Regions from separate parts of the Variovorax sp. HJSM1_2 genome, predicted to be linked through region 1. Evidence: predicted binding sites of a transcription regulator. Region 1 holds the regulator's gene; the other holds the start of a gene.
What was found. Region 1 encodes NrdR, which represses ribonucleotide reductase genes. Its sites were predicted from a motif close to CACNANATNTNGTG; they were not measured.
Positions count from the first base shown of each region.

Region 2: the regulator NrdR is predicted to act here: its motif matches at 6,674-6,687, upstream of ACFQ95_RS16065 (ribonucleoside-diphosphate reductase subunit alpha).

Region 1 is NZ_JBMOXA010000002.1:17,438-26,947, forward strand. Features, by position in the region: gene ACFQ95_RS02615 (pilus assembly protein) at 1-2,937, opposite strand, end outside; gene ACFQ95_RS02620 (hypothetical protein) at 2,999-3,223, shown strand; gene ACFQ95_RS02625 (pilus assembly PilX family protein) at 3,559-4,269, opposite strand; gene ACFQ95_RS02630 (PilW family protein) at 4,278-5,345, opposite strand; gene pilV (type IV pilus modification protein PilV) at 5,342-5,992, opposite strand; gene ACFQ95_RS02640 (GspH/FimT family pseudopilin) at 6,001-6,630, opposite strand; gene nrdR (transcriptional regulator NrdR) at 6,765-7,208, opposite strand; gene glyA (serine hydroxymethyltransferase) at 7,248-8,492, opposite strand; ZMP/ZTP riboswitch at 8,539-8,708, opposite strand; gene ACFQ95_RS02655 (lytic transglycosylase domain-containing protein) at 8,833-9,510, opposite strand, start outside.
Region 2 is NZ_JBMOXA010000013.1:104,086-113,595, reverse strand. Features, by position in the region: gene ffh (signal recognition particle protein) at 1-1,371, opposite strand, end outside; gene ACFQ95_RS16090 (cytochrome C assembly family protein) at 1,452-2,252, shown strand; gene ACFQ95_RS16085 (PP0621 family protein) at 2,281-2,517, shown strand; gene ACFQ95_RS16080 (sensor histidine kinase) at 2,528-4,267, shown strand; gene ACFQ95_RS16075 (sigma-54-dependent transcriptional regulator) at 4,278-5,828, shown strand; gene ampD (1,6-anhydro-N-acetylmuramyl-L-alanine amidase AmpD) at 5,821-6,411, shown strand; gene ACFQ95_RS16065 (ribonucleoside-diphosphate reductase subunit alpha) at 6,791-9,510, shown strand, end outside.

The DNA.
Region 1 (9,510 bases):
GAGCTTGCTGCGTGTCTTGTTATTGTCTACGTATGAGCGATAACCAGGGAAGAGCGCCTCAGCATAGAAGGCCGCGGGTGGTGATTGCACCCACGGCGTGGCATTGATGACGGGGCCAAGCAGGTTGTCTGAGCGTTCGCGTAAACCTGTCGAAGCTGCTTCCTTGGATTGATCGCCACGCAGGTAGTTCAGCACTACCGTCGCGTTGGCAGCCGTCAGCCGATTGGTGCTGTTGTCGGTCATCTGTGTCTTGTAGGCCTCTGGCAGTGAGGCCCAGCGGAAAGGGACCCCAGCAGTCACGCCCGTGCCGCGGTTGCCATAGTTGGTGATGATGTTGCGCGAATCGCCAGCGCCCGCAGTGCTGCCGGCTGTGCTGTTGGCGAGGGTTCTGAGCAACTGGCCCGCTCGCCATTCTGGAACGCTTTTGTATTCACCCGTGGAGTCCACTTTGTAGGCTTCGACATTGCCCGAAATGGTTGTGGAGTCGAACTTGGCTACGTACTTGTAGCCATCCGTGGTGAGCTGTCGTGAAGATGATGCTGGTGCCGAATTGGAGTTCTTGGCCAGACTGTCGAGTGCTTTACGCAGTTGCTGTTCCAGCAGGTCGGGGCGGCGTGCCAGAAAGTACCCGTCAGGAACACCGTCGGCCCCGGGAGAACCATCGGCTTTGACCTTGTCCCAGCTGTCTGTGCTGCTAGGCATGGAGACCTCGGTATAGGAGCCATCGGCGTTCTTGGTGCTGGAGTCAAAATCTCCGTATTTGGCAGCGTAGTAGAGCGGATCTTTCAACAGGGCATCGGTTTCACCCACCATCTTAAAGGTCGTGGAGACGGGATAGTCTTCGTTTTTGACCGAACAGTAGTTTGCCAAGTTGGGGATGTTGGAATCACCTGTACTGCCGTCGCCGGTGACGGCACAGACGGTGTTTTGGAACAGCTTGTCTGTGGTGCCAATGCGAATCGTCCGGTTGCGGTAAGTGGAGTCACCGCATAGGTATTCGCTTGAAGCAGGCATACCCGACAAGGTCGCATAAGCGGTGCCACTGCTGCCTGAGTGCTGATGGGTCAGATAACGCCCGTTCTTGCTAGCGCCGGTGTCATCTGTCACACCAATAATACTGAAGCCATGGGTGCCTGCCGCGCCGCCGCAGACTCCTGGGATGTCGGTTGTGACCTTGATGTAAGGACCACTGGCGTTGGACACGCCGTCGCGGTCCACCAAGTCGTAACGGATGAAGCCAGTGATGTCCATGTCGTAGTCGCCGCCCATCAAAACGTCGTTCCATGTCACGATGAACGCACCATGGGTGGCACTGGAGCTGACAGAGGCAAAGGTCAGCGGTGCACTGATGGCGCCACCGTTTTGCACGCTTTCCGGTGTGATGTAAACGTAACGCGAGGTGCCAGGTACAGGGATATCAATGCGCGGTGCTCCCCCGGTAAGCGAGGCCGCCAAGGTCTTGACCTTCAGAACATCTTTAGTGGCCGCCAAATCGCTCGGCGGATTGGTCACCGTGCGGATTTTGTTGGTGTTTCCGTACAGGGCCGCACCTGCGACCTGGTAGGTTCCCCCCATGGCTGGCGCTTCAGGGCAGATGCCCGAGACCTGATCCAGGGTACTGATGGTTTTAGCCGAACATGAGGTCCCATAACCGCCGGTAACCGAGCCGACTGAGCGTAGGGTGTTGTCAAAGTTCTCTGCCGTGCCGACTCGATTGGTATATGTCGTGATGCTGGGCCCGGTCGGCAATGTACCAAAAGGGGTGGCGGCTTGGCCATCGAAACTGAGCGCGCTGTTGGACATCAGCAAGACGTTCAAAGGGCGGCATACGGAATTTCCGTAAAGGGAGTTTCGGGTCGTGTTGCTGTTGGACAGCGGGTCACGCCATGCGGTAACGGGTGCACCTACGTTGCCATCCCTACTGGTGCTGCTGGGATTGGTTGGGGTTGGAGTCGTGCCGTTGTAAGCGTAATACTGCAGGGCTTGCACCAGCATTTCACCGATCGGATTGCCCCACGCGGGCAAACTGCCCTCTGCAACACCGCTCGGGGTGCCAGAGCTACCGTAGCCGCCATTTGAGCGGCCATAAAGAACGATGGCGTCGAAAGCTTTGATGGCACCCACACCCGTACTGCGTCCGTCCGGTGATGCCAAGGCGCTGGAACAGCCGGAGCTGGCACTATGACAAAAAACACCCGTGCTCGGATTGATTTCATCGGCGAAGTCGCCCATATTTTTGCGAAGTGCGCCGGCGGTGTAGTTCAGGTCATAACTGCCGGTAATCACGGCGAATTCGGCGCGGGCAGCTCCACCCGTGGTGGAGTAACCAAATTCCTGGAACAAGCCATACGGCTTGTAGTTGGTGACGGAGTTGCTGGGGAAGGCCTGGCAGCGCTCTTCGCCTAGCAAAGATGGGTCGCAAACCTTGACTCTGACGGTGAGTTCAGGCCCGATGCCCCCATAGGTGGCCCCGTCGGTGGTACGGCTCGGAATAGTGATTTCATGCGCGATGCTTCCGCCCCCCTTGTTGGCGTCTTGATAGTAGCGCGCGAGCTTCGGGCCAAAGGTACCGAGGCCGTAATCCTCGCGCCATTGGCACAGACGGACTTCAACCGTAGACCAGAACCTGACATTTCCCTTGACCATGCGCATGATGGGCGCGTTGGAGCTTGATGTATAGCTGTCCTCCGATCCCAGGTTGCAAATACTCAAGCCTGCATAAACCCCGGCGTTGGCTCCCGTGGTCTTGATCAGGTCGGTGGTACTGAAGGGGGTGTAGTCCCGGATGTCCGTACCGCGATAAAACTTGACGAACGCGTGTGCGTCGAATGTGAGCTGTGCACGCTCAAGTACGGTGGTTCCCGTGCCGCTAGTTGTCGTGTCAGTACGGCGTTTACCGCCATACAGCATCTTCCGCACAACGTCCAAGCGCGTCATGGATGACCAGTTGAGGAAGTTTCCGCTCCAGTACGATTGCGAGCTTGGGCAAGAGTAAACCGTGGACGACGTGGTGGTGGTCCCGGCGGTTCCAGTGCTGGATGTGCTTGAGCTACTGGGGGCGGTTGTCGTGCTGACTGTTCCGGTGCTCCCTTCGGTGGTGGAAGTCGTGACCGTTGTGGACGTGCTGGTTCCGCTGGACGTGGTTGTGGTGACGCTGGTTGTTGTTACAGTTCGGCTGTTTGCGTTGACGGCAGGATTGAATCGTGCATCGCTCGTGCTGTAGGCATAGCACTTCGTGGGGTCGAAGTACCCGTAGTATTTGAATGACGGCTTGAAGGTGGTGTCGATGACGCCATCCCCATCAAGGTCTTCAAAGTCCGTATAGATGGGGCCAAACAGTGAGTGATCCTTGGTGGCCGCCAACATCATCATGGGCCGATTCGAAGTGGTCACAATGTTGGGTGGTACCGCCTGTTTGGGTGTTGAAACATCGACGGGGGTCGCCTGTAGGTGCTGTAAGGATAAAAGGGCTACGCTGAACACCCAAAGATGCTTGAATGGTGTCGTAAAGGTTTTCATGGGGTAGATCCTTAGAGGCAATGCAGGCCCGTCAACGGTTTACTCCTGAAGCGGAGCGAAGAAGGTCTGAAGGACGACCTGGGTGCGCATGGAGTAACCAAATCCGCGTGCGGTCACGCGATATACCGCAGTGGGTTGGTAGGTGACGTTGCTGGCGCGGACAAAATGTTCAATGATGTATTCGGGCTGTTGCGCTACGCCTGGTATGGCGGCTACCCCGGTGAACGTACCCAGAGGAATGGCACCATTGAAACTGCAATGCCCGGTATCAATGGCGCTGCCAGTACGATTCGGTTTGTTGTCAAAACTGTTGTTCCATGCTCCGCCCTTGCTGACCGGCCACCAGGGTTCAGATGCGGTGGAGGAGCCCTCTACAGCGGTACTCCAGTTCGATATGGCGTAAGTGCCGTCCTCTCTCCTGCACAAGCCGAGCGGGCAGTTCTCGGTGAAGTCCGAAACGATTGGCGGGCGCGAGCGGTTGCGGGTGCAAGAGGCCCCGGTCAATATGCTGGGGGTGATCTGCATGAGGTCGCGTTCGGCGTCCCGTAGCGCAGATTCGGCGGCTTGATATGCAACTTCTTGGTCAAGTTGATTCCGCGCTATGCCTTCGCCAAACATGGATTGGCGTGCTGCCCAGATGGTCAGTCCCGTGATGGCCAGTAAAAACAATAGAACGACGATGAGCGCCACTCCCTTCTGCTGATCAGATGACACAGCAACGGGACGGCGGAGCTGGATGCTTTGGGGCATGGTGAGCCCTAATAGGATTGGTTGATGTTGTTCTGCACCGCAAAGACCTGTACGAATCGTTTGCGTAAAGATGTGTCGTTTGCGCTTTGCGTTTGTTCCTGGTCTTTGCAGTCGATGTATTTGCGCAAAGCAGAGCTTTTATCTGCAATCTTCGGAGCCGCGCCGACACTTTTGGTCATCAGACAAACACGTACTGCGACAACTCTGCCCCACGGGCTAATTGAGATTCCGTTGACGTTGAGCGCTTGCAGGCTCTGGATCTCTGTAGCGGTGTAGAAACGGTCGGGGGCTCGAGTGAGTGCGCTGTTGTAGATCCCATAAGTCAATTGCATGTCCTCAACACCTAGCAACAGGGGTTGGTAGCCATTCGTGTTGCCATTTCCTGAACACTGAAGACTCTTGGTCTGGACATCTTGCCCTTCAACCTCGGCGGAGGTGGAGTCGATTGCATATCGGTTTGACACGAATAGCGGAAGTTGTGGCGGAAGATTGGCATTGACGGCGGTGGCAGGTGTTCCATCGTTGAGTTTGCGAATGGCATTGCTGGCGTCATTGCCGGCATCTGCTCCGTTGCAGTCTCGCCGCGTGCCCACCACGGCGCTGTCCATGGTGTCACTCGAGAAGTAGTTAATCACAAGAGAGTCGGGTGCTGTGGAAGAGGTGGTGCCACAGGTACCCGTCGCGACATTGAATTTGGCGCCATCGCAACCAAAAATGCCGGTGATATAGGCGTTGTCTCCGCTGCTGGGGGAAATCCAATCTGTGTTTCTAACAGGAATGCCTTGACCCGGTGGATATCCATCAATGCGCCGCATTTTGGGAAAGTTTGCCGAAATAGGGGGAGCTACGGTGGGGTAAAAGCCAGCATTCGCAATATCTCGTCCCAGGAATTCGAGCGCATACACCCCGGTTTCCTGGTTGGCACTGTTTCGTTCCACCGCACGTTGAGTATCTCGAGTGCCCAGGTAAACGTAAGCTGCGGCCGTGACCAAAAAGAGGGTGATCACCATGGTGACCAATAACTCCACCATCGTGACGCCACGCTGATGTACACGGTTGGGGCGCATGTGCTTCATGGTACGAAGGAGAAGCGGGCGCAGCGCACACCTGCCGGAGCAGACGCGGTGGCGGGGCAGCAGGTTTGCCTAGCTAGGCCGGTTTGCTGACTCGTGCATGTAGTAACCGCGACCAGATTGACTGCGGTGCCATCATTGATGCGGCGTTGAGAATCGGTGTTTTCTTTGTCAAACCACATCAATGTGACGGTGATGCCATCGCTGCGATTGCCTTCTACCAGGGCCGCACCTTGCGGCAGTGCATTACGCACGCGTAGGCGCCAGGCCCCCATGTCATAGGCTGCACGCTGCTGCGGTGTGCAACTGGTGACGGACGAGTCGGTTTCGCAGTTCGGGGTGATGGTCAGTGAAGCATCGGTCGCGGCCTGTTGGGTGGCCCAATCGCTGTTGAGGATGTAGGCTGAGGTGCTGTCTGCGCCCGTGATGTAGTTGCGACCAGCTTGGCTGGGATTCATGCGAACACGGTCCGAAAAATCGGCGAACAGCGAGGCGTTTGAGGAGCGGGACCAAGAGTTGATCTTGTACTTGGTGGTCGCTAATTGCAGGCCGGCGATCCCAAGCAGGCCGATCGACAATACGACGATAGCGACCAGAATCTCGATCAAGGTGAAACCTCGGGCAAGTTTTCGTGCGGGGGCTTTTCGCATGGTGACTTTCAATTCGAGTCGCTGCCGCAAGTGGACGCGTCGGATATGGTTCGAGTTCGCCCCATTTTGTTGAGGCAAATATTGAAACCGTACTTTTGTGTCCAGGGATGGTTAACCGATTGATAAACAAGGTCGAACTCCTCGGCACTTCCCAAACCGTTCAACCCTCGGTTGTTGAACTGGATCTTGCGGGTGTTCGATAGGGCATTCAAGTAGTACTCACCGGCCACGGGCTGGCGAACAAACAGTAAGTTTTCCGGCTTATCCGCATCAGGATTGTTGCTAGCACTTGAACAAGATGGGTTTAGGAAAGCGATCCACCCCACCTGCCAGTCTTGGCCGGTCGTTGCGCATCGAGGGCCGCTGCTGCCGGTACCAGTATCGTTGACTGTGGTGCTTAAGCACATGGTGACGCAGGTGTTCCTGCTGACCGCTTCATTACGAGCACGCAACACGCTGCCGGTGAACTCATTTCCAATGGAAGACATCTTGTTGCGCGCCACAAAATCGCGCAATGAAGGCGCCGCCAGCGCAGCCAGAATGCCGGCGATGGCAACCGTGACCAATACTTCCAGCAAGGTAAAGCCGGAATGTCGGTTGCGGCAAAGCCGGCTGGCAGGCGTGGTGGGGCGAATCATGCCCTTATTCTGCATTTGCGCAGCAGCAAACTGTGGCCGCTGATCTGGTTGGGAAGACCGCTTGGCCAGTCGCGGCGGCGACGGCATCCTCTACCGGGGTTGGCCTGCGGTGCTCTGATGCAAACCTTTGCCGGCTAGATATCCTGAATCAACCGGCTGAATTCATCCACGTCTTCAAAACTGCGGTAAACCGACGCAAAACGCACGTAGGCCACTTTGTCGAGTTTTTTCAGCTCGCGCATCACCAACTCACCCAGTTTGGCGGTGGTGATTTCCTTGGCACCGCTGACCAGCAGCTTGCGCTCGATGCGTTCCAGGGCTGCATCCACCTGCTCAACAGCGACCGGGCGCTTGCGCAAGGCCAGCCGCATGGACGCCTGGAGCTTGCTGGCGTCAAAGTCCATGCGGCTGCCGTTTTTCTTGACCACGCTGGGCATGGCCACTTCTGCGCGCTCGTAGGTGGTGAAACGCTGCTCACACGAGCCGCAGCGGCGCCGGCGTCGAATCAGGTCGCCGTCTTCGGACTCCCGGGTTTCGACAACCTGCGTCTCTGCGTGGCCACAGAAGGGGCACTTCATGGCTTCTGGGCTCGGCGGGTCAAGAGTGCGACGCGCAAATCAGCGGTAGACCGGGAAGCGGGCGGTCAAGGCGTTGACCTTGGCACGCACGGCGGCGATGTTGGCTTCGTCGCGTGGGTTGTCCAGCACGTCGGCGATCAGGTTGGCCGTCAAACGCGCTTCTTCGTCCTTGAAGCCACGGGTGGTCATGGCTGGGGTGCCCACGCGCACGCCGCTGGTGACCATTGGTTTTTCCGGGTCGTTCGGGATGGCGTTCTTGTTGATCGTCATATGGGCTTGGCCCAGCACGGCTTCGGCTTCCTTGCCGGTGATGCCCTTTGCGCGCAGGTCGACCAGCATGACGTGGCTTTCGGTGCGGCCGCTCACGATGCGCAGGCCACGCTGGGTCAGCGTGTCGGCGATGATCTGGGCGTTCTTCAGCACTTGCTGCTGGTACAGCTTGAACTCAGGCTGCAGCGCTTCCTTGAAGGCCACGGCCTTGGCGGCGATGACGTGCATCAGTGGGCCGCCTTGCAGGCCGGGGAAAATGGCGCTGTTGATGGCTTTTTCGTGTTGCGACTTCATCAAGATGATGCCGCCACGTGGGCCGCGCAGGCTCTTGTGGGTGGTGGAGGTGACCACGTCAGCGTATGGCACCGGGTTGGGGTAGAGGCCAGCGGCGATCAGGCCGGCGTAGTGGGCCATGTCGACCATGAAGATGGCGCCGATTTCTTTGGCGACCTTGGCAAAACGTTCGAAGTCAATGCCCAGAGAGTAGGCGCTGGCACCGGCCACGATCAACTTCGGCTTGTGTTCGCGTGCCTTGGCTTCCATGGCGTCGTAGTCGATCTCTTCCTTGGCGTTGAGGCCGTAGGACACGACGTTGAACCACTTGCCGCTCATGTTCAAAGGCATGCCGTGCGTCAGGTGACCGCCTTCGGCCAGGCTCATGCCCATGATGGTGTCGCCTGGCTTCAGGAAGGCCAGAAAGACAGCTTCGTTGGCCGACGCGCCGCAATGGGGCTGCACGTTGGCGGCGTCAGCGCCAAAAATGACCTTCACGCGGTCGATGGCCAGTTGTTCGGCCACATCGACGTACTCGCAGCCGCCGTAATAACGCTTGCCTGGGTAGCCCTCGGCGTACTTATTGGTGAGTTGCGAGCCTTGCGCGGCCATGACGGCGGGCGAGGCGTAGTTTTCGCTGGCGATCAGTTCGATGTGATGTTCTTGGCGCGCATGCTCTTGCTGGATGGCGCGAAAGATTTCGGGATCGGTTTGCTCGATCAGGATATTGCGGTCGTACATGGCAGTCCTTGCAGAAATTGCATACGGGTGATTACTTGTCCGAGACAAGTGCTGCCCAGGCGAACGGCTGAACACCCAAGCCTAAGCCTAAGCCTTGGTGGCACGCTTCCCAGTGGTTGCCCGGAGACAGCAGCGTGAAAATGAAGCTGCTACGGTGGTCCACGTCAACATGGGCACTTTGCAGCGCCATGCCTATCGCCAGTTGCGTACCGCCCTAGTGTAGCCGAGGCCTGTATAGCCGAGGAAAGCAAGTGTTGATCGCTGGGGGAGAGCGCAATGAAAATGCCGCTCCAAAGAGCGGCATGGTCAAGCGGGGCACAACCAGTGCAGAGCTTGCAGTTCAGTACAGACCGGCAACCTTTTCTTCGCTGGCCTCAGCCTGCGGCTTGATCGGGGTCATCACCGGTATGGTACGTGGCACCACAAACGGCGTGGCGCGGCCACCCACGACTTGCAGCAGGCGTTGGTGTTCTGCCAAAACCTTGTTGGCATAACCACCGTCGTCCGTCAGGTTGGCTGCACCCACGTAGTAGCGAAGACCGCCTTCGACGGAGCCGGCGCGGGCAATGCACTCCTGCAGCACCTTGACGCCTACCCGCAGGTTGGTCAGGGGGTCAAAGGCAGCAAACTGGCCACCGAAGTTTTCGTATTTGTCGGTGTGCACCTTGGTCATGACCTGCATCAGGCCTTGCGCACCCACGGGGCTCTGCGCGAACGGGTTAAAGCCCGATTCAATGGCCATCACCGCCAGGATCAAGGTCGGGTCGAGTTTCACGGAGCGGCCGATTTCATAAGCTTCGGACACCAGGGCACTCACGGGCTCAGGGGCCACGCGGTACTTTTTGCTGAGCCAGTAGGCTACAGCCGCCTGCTGTTTGGGCAGGTCCTTGGGATTCGACGCCGTGGCGCGGTCGACGGCATCGTTTTCGACTTGCACGCCTTGCATGCCCATCACTTCGATGCGACGCTCTTGCAGCCAGCTCATCAGCTGTGCTTCGCCAACTTCACGCAGATCAGG
Region 2 (9,510 bases), on a different contig from region 1:
CTTCGGCATGCCCTTCATGCCCCCCAGGCCCTTCATACCGCCCATCTTTTTCATCATCTTCATCAGGCCGCCGCCCTTCATCTTCTTCATCATCTCCTGCATCTGGCCGAACTCGTTCAGCAGGCGGTTGACTTCTTGCACTTGCACACCGGCACCGGCGGCAATGCGGCGTTTGCGTGTGGCTTTGATGAGCTCGGGCTTGCGGCGCTCCAGCGGCGTCATGCTGAGGATGATGCCTTCCTTGCGCTTCATGTCTTTCTCGGCCTTGTCCATGTCCACAGAACCGGCCTTGGCGGCCATCTGGGTCGGCAGTTTGTCCATCAGGCTGGAGAGGCCGCCCATTTGCTTCATCTGCTGCAGTTGGCCCAGGAAGTCGCTGAGGTCAAAACTCTCGCCGCTCTTGACCTTGGCGGCCAGCTTTTGCGCCGCAGCAATGTCGACACCCGCAGACACCTGCTCGACCAGTGCCACGATATCGCCCATGCCGAGCACACGGCCGGCGTGGCGTTCGGCGTCGAAGACTTCCAGGCCGTCGATCTTTTCGCTGGTACCGGCGAACTTGATGGGCGCGCCGGTGATGTGGCGCACCGACAGGGCCGCGCCACCGCGTGAGTCACCGTCGGTCTTGGTCAGCACGATGCCGGTCAGCGGCAGCGCATCCGAGAACGCCTTGGCGGTGTTGACCGCATCCTGACCCTGCATGGCATCGACCACAAACAAGGTCTCCACCGGCTTGAGCAGCGCGTGCAATTCCTTGATTTCGGCCATCAGCACTTCGTCGATGGCCAGGCGGCCGGCGGTGTCGACCAGCAACACGTCGAAGTAGTGGCGGCGCGCGTAGTCGATGGCGGCGCGCGCAATGTCGGCGGGCTTTTGATCGGGCGTGCTCGGAAACCACTCCGCGCCGGCTTGGGCTGTCACGGTTTTCAGCTGTTCAATGGCAGCCGGACGATACACGTCGCCCGATACCGTGAGCACTTTCTTCTTGCGCTTTTCGATCAGCAGCTTGGCCAGCTTGGCGGTAGTGGTGGTTTTACCAGCGCCTTGCAGACCGGCCATCAAGATCACCGCTGGCGGCTGGGCCGACAAATTGATGTCGCTCACGCCCTGGCCCATAGTGGCCGACAACTCGCGGTTGACGATGCCCACCAGCGCCTGGCCTGGCGACAGCGAACCCATCACCTCCTGGCCCAGCGCCTTTTCTTTCACGCGGGCGATAAAGTCGCGCACCACGGGCAGGGCCACGTCGGCCTCGAGCAGCGCCATGCGCACTTCGCGCAACATGTCGGACACGTTGGACTCGGTGATGCGGGCCTGACCGCGGATTTCTTTGACGAGGCGGGAAAGTTTTTCGGTAAGTGCGGAAGCCATGGGGTTTTTCCGCTGACGCGGAGCCTGAAGTTGGGGCCGGCGGGTGCCGCTGATATATAGCAAAAGGCTAAACTGTAGCCATGATTTTAACGACTGCGCCCCTGGCCATCGTGCTGCTGTCCGCAGCCGCTGCCGCCGCCTACGCCGTACCGGCCGCAGGCGCTGCGCGTTTGAGCATGCCGGCCAGCCGCGCTGCGCTGCTGGTGGCTTGGCTGTTGCACGCCGTGGTGTTGGTGGCCACGCTGCTGGACGGCACGCCACGCTTTGGATTTGCGCCGGCCTTGTCGGTCACGGCCTGGCTGGTGCTCACGGTATATGCGGTGGAAAGCCATCTGTTCCCTGAGTTGCGTGCGCGCTGGGCGCTCGCCGGGCTGGGTGCGGCCGCTGTTTTACTGGCGCTGCTGTTTCCCGGTACGCCCATGCACACCAGTGCCTCGCCATGGCTGCCACTGCACTCGGCGCTGGGCATCGCGTCCTATGGTTTGTTCGCGGCGGCCGTGGTGCATGCCTGGCTGATGACCCGGGCCGAACGCCAAATGCGCCAACCGGGCGGCTCCTCGGCCGGTATTCCACTGCTGACGCTGGAGCGCATCACCTTTCGACTGGTCAGCGCGGGCTTCGTGCTGCTGTCGGGCACGCTGCTGGCAGGCTGGTGGTTTGGTGAACAGCTATACGGCCAGGCCACCTGGAAGTGGAGCCACAAGGCCTTCTTTTCGGTGCTGTCATGGATCACCTTCGCCATACTACTTCTGGGTCGCTCGCGCTTCGGCTGGCGTGGCCGCAAGGCCGTACGGGTGCTGTACATAGGAGCGGGACTGCTGCTGCTGTCTTATGTGGGCTCGCGCTTTGTGCTCGAAGTGGTGCTGCACCGCGCCGCCTGACCTCACTTAACAAGACTCTTCTTTGTCTGTGAAACTCATACTTGTTCTGCTGGCGCTGCTGCTGGGTGTCTGGCTCTGGCGCAACGGTCGGGTCGACCACCAGAAAGAGCGCAAAAACGCCGCCGATCAAGCACACAAGCGTTTGCCACAAAACATGGTCAGTTGTGATGTGTGTGGGCTGCATCTGCCCGAAGCCGACGCAGTGCGCGGCGAACACGGCATCTACTGCAGCCAGCAACACCTGCAACAAGCCAAACCTTGGTGACCACCGCCTTATGAGCGTCAACTGGGAAAGCGGCGCGCCGCTGGACGCGCTGGAATCAGAGTTCTTGCCCCTGGCAGCGGGCAATACCGACCACCTGCCACTGGTGCGTGTGTGGTACGGCTTCATGACCGCACGCGTGATGATTGCGCTGGCCATTCTGGGCCTGCAGGCGGCGCTGTTCTTCTTGGGCAGCGCGGTGCCGGTATGGCTGCTGCTATTTTGCGCGGCCTACTTCGTCAGCACCGTTTTTGTGCGCGTCCTGACCACCCCCGACCAAGCCACCAACACACGATCATTGTTCTGGGTCTGGACGGTGGGCGTGGATGCACTGGCCATCGCGGTGCTGCAGGTGGCGCAAACCGGCAACATCAACTTCGCCCCCTTATTGGGCATGCCGGTATTGCTGGCCTCGCTGCTGGGCTCACGCAATATGGCGCTGGGCACCGCCGCCGGCATGACCTTGCTGACCCTGCTGGAAGCCTGGTGGCTGGGCAGCCAAAGCGGTGGTGATCAAACCGCGCGCTTTGCACAGAGCGGCCTGACCGGCCTGGGCTACTTCGCCGCTGCATTTGTGGTGAACCAGCTGGCCGCACGCCTGGTGCGTGAACAGCAGCGTGCGCTGCGCGGCGTGTTGACGGCGCGACTGCAAACCCACGTCAACGAGTTGGTGATGGAAACCCTGACCGACGGCGTGGTGGTGGTCGACACCACCGGTCTCATGCGCGCTGTCAACCCGGCCGCGCGCCAAATGCTGGGGGCCGACAAACCCGGCCCACGCCAGAGCGAATACCTGGGCCAACGCACGGCCTGGCAGCCTCTGCAGGCATTGGCGCGGCAGACCTTTGCTGACGAAACCGCGCAGGCGGCCGATGTGAGCATCGTCTACCCCGGCAAAAGCCCGCGCCGCATACGTGTGCGCACCCGGCTCACCTTGTCGCACGAGGTGCGCGCCGAAAGCTTGTGTGTGATGTTCATGCATGACCTGCGGGAAATCGAAGCCCGGCTGCGCACGGAAAAAATGGCGGCCATGGGGCGTATGTCGGCCGCCGTGGCGCACGAAATCCGCAACCCGCTGGCCGCCATCAGCCAAGCCAATGCCCTGCTTGATGAAGACCTCAGTGACCCGCACCACAAGCAGCTGACCGAGATGGTGCGCCACAACGCACAACGCCTGGCGAAGATTGTCGACGAGGTGCTGGGCATCGCCCGCGTGCAGCACGCCGGGGTACAGCGCACCTCTCCCATTCAGGTGAGGCTGGACGAAGCGGTGGTGACCATCTGCCGCGACTGGGTGCAGCAGGACCCGGCGCAACGCAAGCTGCAGTGGACCATGGGTACACTGGGCCTGCCGGTAGATTTCGACCCCGACCACCTGCAGCGCGTGCTGGTGAACCTGCTGGACAACGCGCAGCGTTATGTAAGCCACCAAGAGGGTTCCATCCAGGTCCAGACACAGCTCTCCAACTACCGGCAATCAATTCTGCGTGTATGGAGCGATGGCGCGCCCATGGAGCAAGCGGTGGAGCAGCATTTGTTCGAACCCTTTTTCACTTCAGAGAGCCGTTCCAGCGGCCTGGGCCTGTATATTTGCCGGGAGCTGTGTGAACGCCACCGCGCCGTGATTGGTTACCAGCGCGCCACACGCAACCTGGCCAACCGTGAAGTGACTGGCAACGAGTTTTATGTGAACTTTCGACCACCCAAACCGTCGGCCGTGACGGGTGATCTGTTCGAACCCCTATTGCCTTGACGCCCTGAACATGCCCATGTCCCCTCAGTCCGCCAGCGCCACTATTCTGGTCGTCGACGACGAGCCCGATCTGCGCACACTGTACGAACTGACCTTGCTGCGCGAAGGCTACCGCATCGACACCGCCGCGGATGTGGCCGAAGCCATGCAGCAGTTGCAGGCCAAACAGTTTGATGTGGTGATCACCGACATGCGCCTGCCCGACGGCACCGGGCTGCAAGTCCTGCAGCAGCTGCGTGCAGCACAGCGGCCCGAACGCTGCATCGTCATGACCGCTTACGGCTCGGCCGAAAACGCCGTCGAAGCGCTGAAGTCCGGCGCCTTTGACTACCTGACCAAGCCCGTAGACCTCAAGCAATTTCGTGCGGTAGTGGCGTCGGCCCTGCGCGACGTGCCCGCCAAGCCGACCCAGAGCAGCGCGCCTGCGGCACTCGGCACGGTGGCCGCCAGCACCACGTCTGCCGTGCCAACGGCCGCCGCTCCTGGCCAGCCGGCGCTGTCGCCGGCTGCGGTGCACGCATTGCAGCGGCTGGTGGGCCATTCGGAACCCATGCAAGGCGTCAAGCGGCGCATCATCAAAGTCGCGCGCAGCATGGCACCGGTGTTGGTGCGCGGTGAATCGGGTACCGGCAAGGAACTGGTGGCCCAGGCCCTGCACGCCAACAGCCACCGCGCGGGCGGCCCATTGATCGCCGTGAACTGCGGCGCCATCCCCGAAAACCTGCTCGAAGCCGAATTCTTTGGGGCGAAAAAAGGTGCCTACACCGGCGCCCTGCAAGACCGCGAGGGCTATTTCGCCGCTGCCCAGGATGGCACGCTGTTTCTCGACGAGATTGGCGACTTGCCGCTGGCCATGCAGTCCAAGCTGCTGCGCGCCATTCAAGAGCGGCGTGTGCGGCCACTCGGCGGCACACATGAAATTGCCGTGGATGTGCGCATCGTCAGCGCCACCCACAAGGACCTGGCACAGGAGGTGAAGGCCGGCCGCTTTAGGCAGGACTTGTATTACCGGCTGAACGTGATCGAAATCGTCATCCCGCCACTGCGCGATCGCCGCGAAGACCTGCCCGCCCTGTGTGATGCCTTGTTGTACCGCATTGCCAGTGAATCAGGTCTGCCGCCGCCCACAGTGTCCGACGAATTGCTGCAGCAATTGGCACGCCATCCGCTGGTCGGCAACGTGCGCGAACTGGAGAACCTGCTGCACCGCGCCATCGCCATGAGCGAGAACGACGGCCTGCATGTGGACTTTGAACCCACGGAAAACCTGAGCCCGCTCACCCGCAGCGATGGCTCGCTGTTTCCAGAAGACGAAGCCCCGCCAGCGGCGCCGGAATGGCCACCCTCGGGCCCGGCCCCACTTTCTGCCGGCTTGCCATCTGATCTGCAAGCCTATCTGGACCAACAGGAACGCGACATCCTGGTGCAAGCGCTACGCGCCACCGGTTTCAACCGCACCGCCACGGCGGCCCGGCTGGGTTTGAGCTTGCGGCAGATTCGCTACCGTATCGAACGCCTGAATATTTCCGCCCCCTCCGAGCAGGAGCCGCAGGATGAATGAGCCGCTGTGGCACAACGGTTGGTACCGCTACGCCCACGCGCAGGCCTCGCCCAACTTCGGGCCGCGCCCCGCAGGCGCGCAGATCGACCTGCTGGTCCTGCATTCCATCAGCCTGCCGCCGGGCCAATACGGTGGTGATGAAGTGTGTGCACTCTTCTGCAACACACTCGACTGGGACGCACACCCCTATTTCCAGGGCATTCGTGGCTTGCAGGTCTCGGCGCATTTCTTTATTCGGCGCGACGGCGCCCTGTGGCAGTTTGTCAGCTGTGACGCCCGCGCCTGGCATGCCGGCGCCTCCCACTACCGGGGTCGCGACAATTGCAACGATGACTCGATTGGCATAGAGCTCGAAGGCCTGGAAGGCGACACCTTCGAAGCCGCCCAGTACGAAACCCTGGTCAGCCTGGTGACGGCCCTGGGCTTGGCCTACCCGATTCGCCACGTCGCGGGACACGAGCACATCGCGCCCGGCCGCAAGTTGGACCCAGGCCCTGGTTTTGACTGGCCTGCGCTGCGCAAAGCCACTGGCTGGTCTGCCGAGGTGTTTCCAATTTGCAGCGAAGACCAGGCAAAAAAATAATTTTTTTTGCTGTGCGCGCCCTGCGTTAGATCGCACCGGCGATCGGTTGCGTGCATGGCTTGCGCCCAATTGGCGCGGCCTGCGAAGGCATAACGGCCTGCAACCAGCATGCAGGCTTGTTTTGCTCAGAAAAACATTGCATTGATCGGTATTGCCGGGCCATCGCATAAGCCCTTTGCCGCAGTGCGGCACCGGCCGCACCACCGAGTCCACCCCCACCGCCCAAGGTACACTACGGGTAGTGGATTGAATTGAATCAACACACCATATATAGTGTTTCCTGCACAGCGAAACCACACTAAATAAGCCCCCATCCGACAGTCGCGCACCGCCAACGGATGGCCTGATTTACACCTAGAAAACCAACGAAAAGGAAACCATGCAAACTGCATTGAATTCACCCGCTGCCGTTCCCCAGAGCCATGTGGCCTCGGCCAGCGCCACCCCAGCCGCAAAAGGCTTGGCGCTTGACGCGTTGGCGCACTACCAGATCATTCGCCGCAACGGTGCCGTGGTGGCCTTCGAGCCGAACAAAATCGCTGTCGCCATGATGAAGGCTTTCCTGGCCGTGCACGGCACGCAAGGTGCAGCCTCGGCCAGCGTGCGCGAAGTGGTGGACAACCTCACGCAGGGTGTGATTCGTGCCATGGTTCGTTCGCGCCCAGGTGGCGGCACGTTCCATATCGAAGACGTGCAAGACCAGGTCGAACTCGGCCTGATGCGTGGTGGCCACCACGAAATCGCGCGCGCTTATGTGCTGTACCGCGAACGCCGCAGCCAAGAGCGCACCAAACAAACCGAAGTTGCCGCCGCTCCCGTGCCGGCACTGCACGTGATCGACGGCGGTGAGCGCGTGGCCTTGGACCTGGGCCGCCTACAGTTGCTGATCCAGCAAGCCTGCGCCGGCCTGAGCGCCAGCGTGACACCGGCCCCCATCGTGTCGGAAACCATGCGCAACCTGTACGACGGTGTGCCGATCGAAGAGGTTTACAAGGCCTCTATCCTGGCCGCCCGTACGCTGATCGAAAAAGACCCCGACTACACCTACGCCACCGCGCGCCTGCTGCTGCACACCATCATCAAGGAAGTGCTGGGCGAAGAGGTCACTCAACCCGAAATGGGCGAGCGTTACGCCGACTACTTCCCGCAATATGTGAAGAAGGGCGTGGAAAACGAGCTGCTTGACGAAAAGCTGCTGCAGTACGACCTGAAGAAGCTGGGCGCCGCCCTGAAAGCCGAGCGCGACCTGCAGTTCGACTACCTGGGCCTGCAAACCCTTTATGACCGCTACTTCCTGCACGTGCGCAAGACGCGCATCGAGCTGCCACAGGCTTTCTTCATGCGTGTGGCCATGGGCCTGGCCATCAACGAAATCGACCGCGAAAGCCGCGCCATCGAGTTCTACGAAGTGCTGTCGTCGTTCGACTTCATGTCGAGCACACCCACGCTGTTCAACGCCGGTACGCTGCGCCCGCAGTTGTCGTCGTGCTACCTGACCACCGTGCCCGACGATCTGGACGGCATCTACGAGTCGATCAAGGAAAACGCCTTGCTGTCGAAGTTTGCCGGCGGCCTGGGCAACGACTGGAGCCGTGTGCGCGCCCTGGGCTCGCACATCAAGGGCACCAACGGCGAATCCCAAGGTGTGGTGCCGTTCCTGAAGGTGGTGAACGACACGGCTGTGGCCGTGAACCAAGGCGGCAAGCGCAAGGGCGCGGTCTGCACCTACCTGGAAACCTGGCACTTGGACATCGAGGAGTTCCTGGAGCTGCGCAAGAACACCGGCGACGACCGCCGCCGTACGCACGACATGAACACCGCCAACTGGATTCCCGACCTGTTCATGCGCCGCGTGATGGAAAAGGGCCAGTGGACCCTGTTCTCGCCCAGCAACACGCCTGACCTGCACGACCTGTTTGGCGCGGCATTCGAGAAGGCCTACGTGGCCTACGAAGAAAAAGCCGCACGCGGCGAGATCAAGCCCGCCAAGACCGTGCAGGCCACCGACCTGTGGCGCAAGATGCTGACGATGCTGTTCGAAACCGGCCACCCCTGGATCACGTTCAAGGACGCCTGCAACGTGCGCTCGCCCCAGCAACACGCTGGTGTGGTGCACTCGTCCAACCTCTGCACCGAGATCACGCTCAACACCAGCGACACCGAAACCGCGGTGTGCAACCTGGGCTCGATCAACCTGCTGCGCCACCTGAAGGACGGCCACGTCGACCACGACAAGCTGAAGAAGACCGTTTCCACCGCCATGCGCATGTTGGACAACGTGATCGACATCAACTACTACGCCGTGAAGAAAGCGCGTGACTCCAACCTGCGTCACCGCCCCGTGGGCATGGGCCTGATGGCCTTCCAGGACAGCCTGTACGAACTGCGCATTCCCTACGCCAGCGAAGCCGCCGTGCAGTTCGCCGACGAGTCTATGGAAGCCATCTGCTACTACGCCTACTGGGCGTCTAGCGAACTGGCCAAGGAACGCGGCAAGTACTCCAGTTACAAGGGCTCGCTGTGGGACAAGGGCGTGCTGCCGCTGGACACCCTCAACATGCTGGCCGAAGCCCGCGGCGGCTATGTGGAAGTGGACCGTTCGTCGACGCTCGACTGGGATGCCCTGCGCCGCAAGATCGCGGCCGACGGCATGCGCAACTCCAACTGCGTGGCCATCGCGCCGACCGCCACCATCTCCAACATCATTGGTGTGGACGCGTCTATCGAACCAAGCTTCGGCAACCTGTCGGTGAAGTCGAACCTGTCGGGCGAATTCACCGTCATCAACAGCTACCTGGTGCGTGACCTGAAGCGCCTGGACCTGTGGGACGACGTGATGGTCATGGACCTGAAGCACTTCGACGGTTCGCTGCAACCCATAGACCGCGTGCCAGAAGAAATCAAGGCGCTGTACGCCACGGCTTTTGAAGTCGAAACCACCTGGTTGGTGGAAGCCGCAGCCCGTCGCCAGAAGTGGATCGACCAAGCGCAATCGCTGAACATCTACATGGCTGGCGCCTCTGGCAAGAAGCTCGACGACACCTACAAACTCGCATGGACGCGCGGCCTCAAAACCACGTACTACCTGCGTACCCGTGG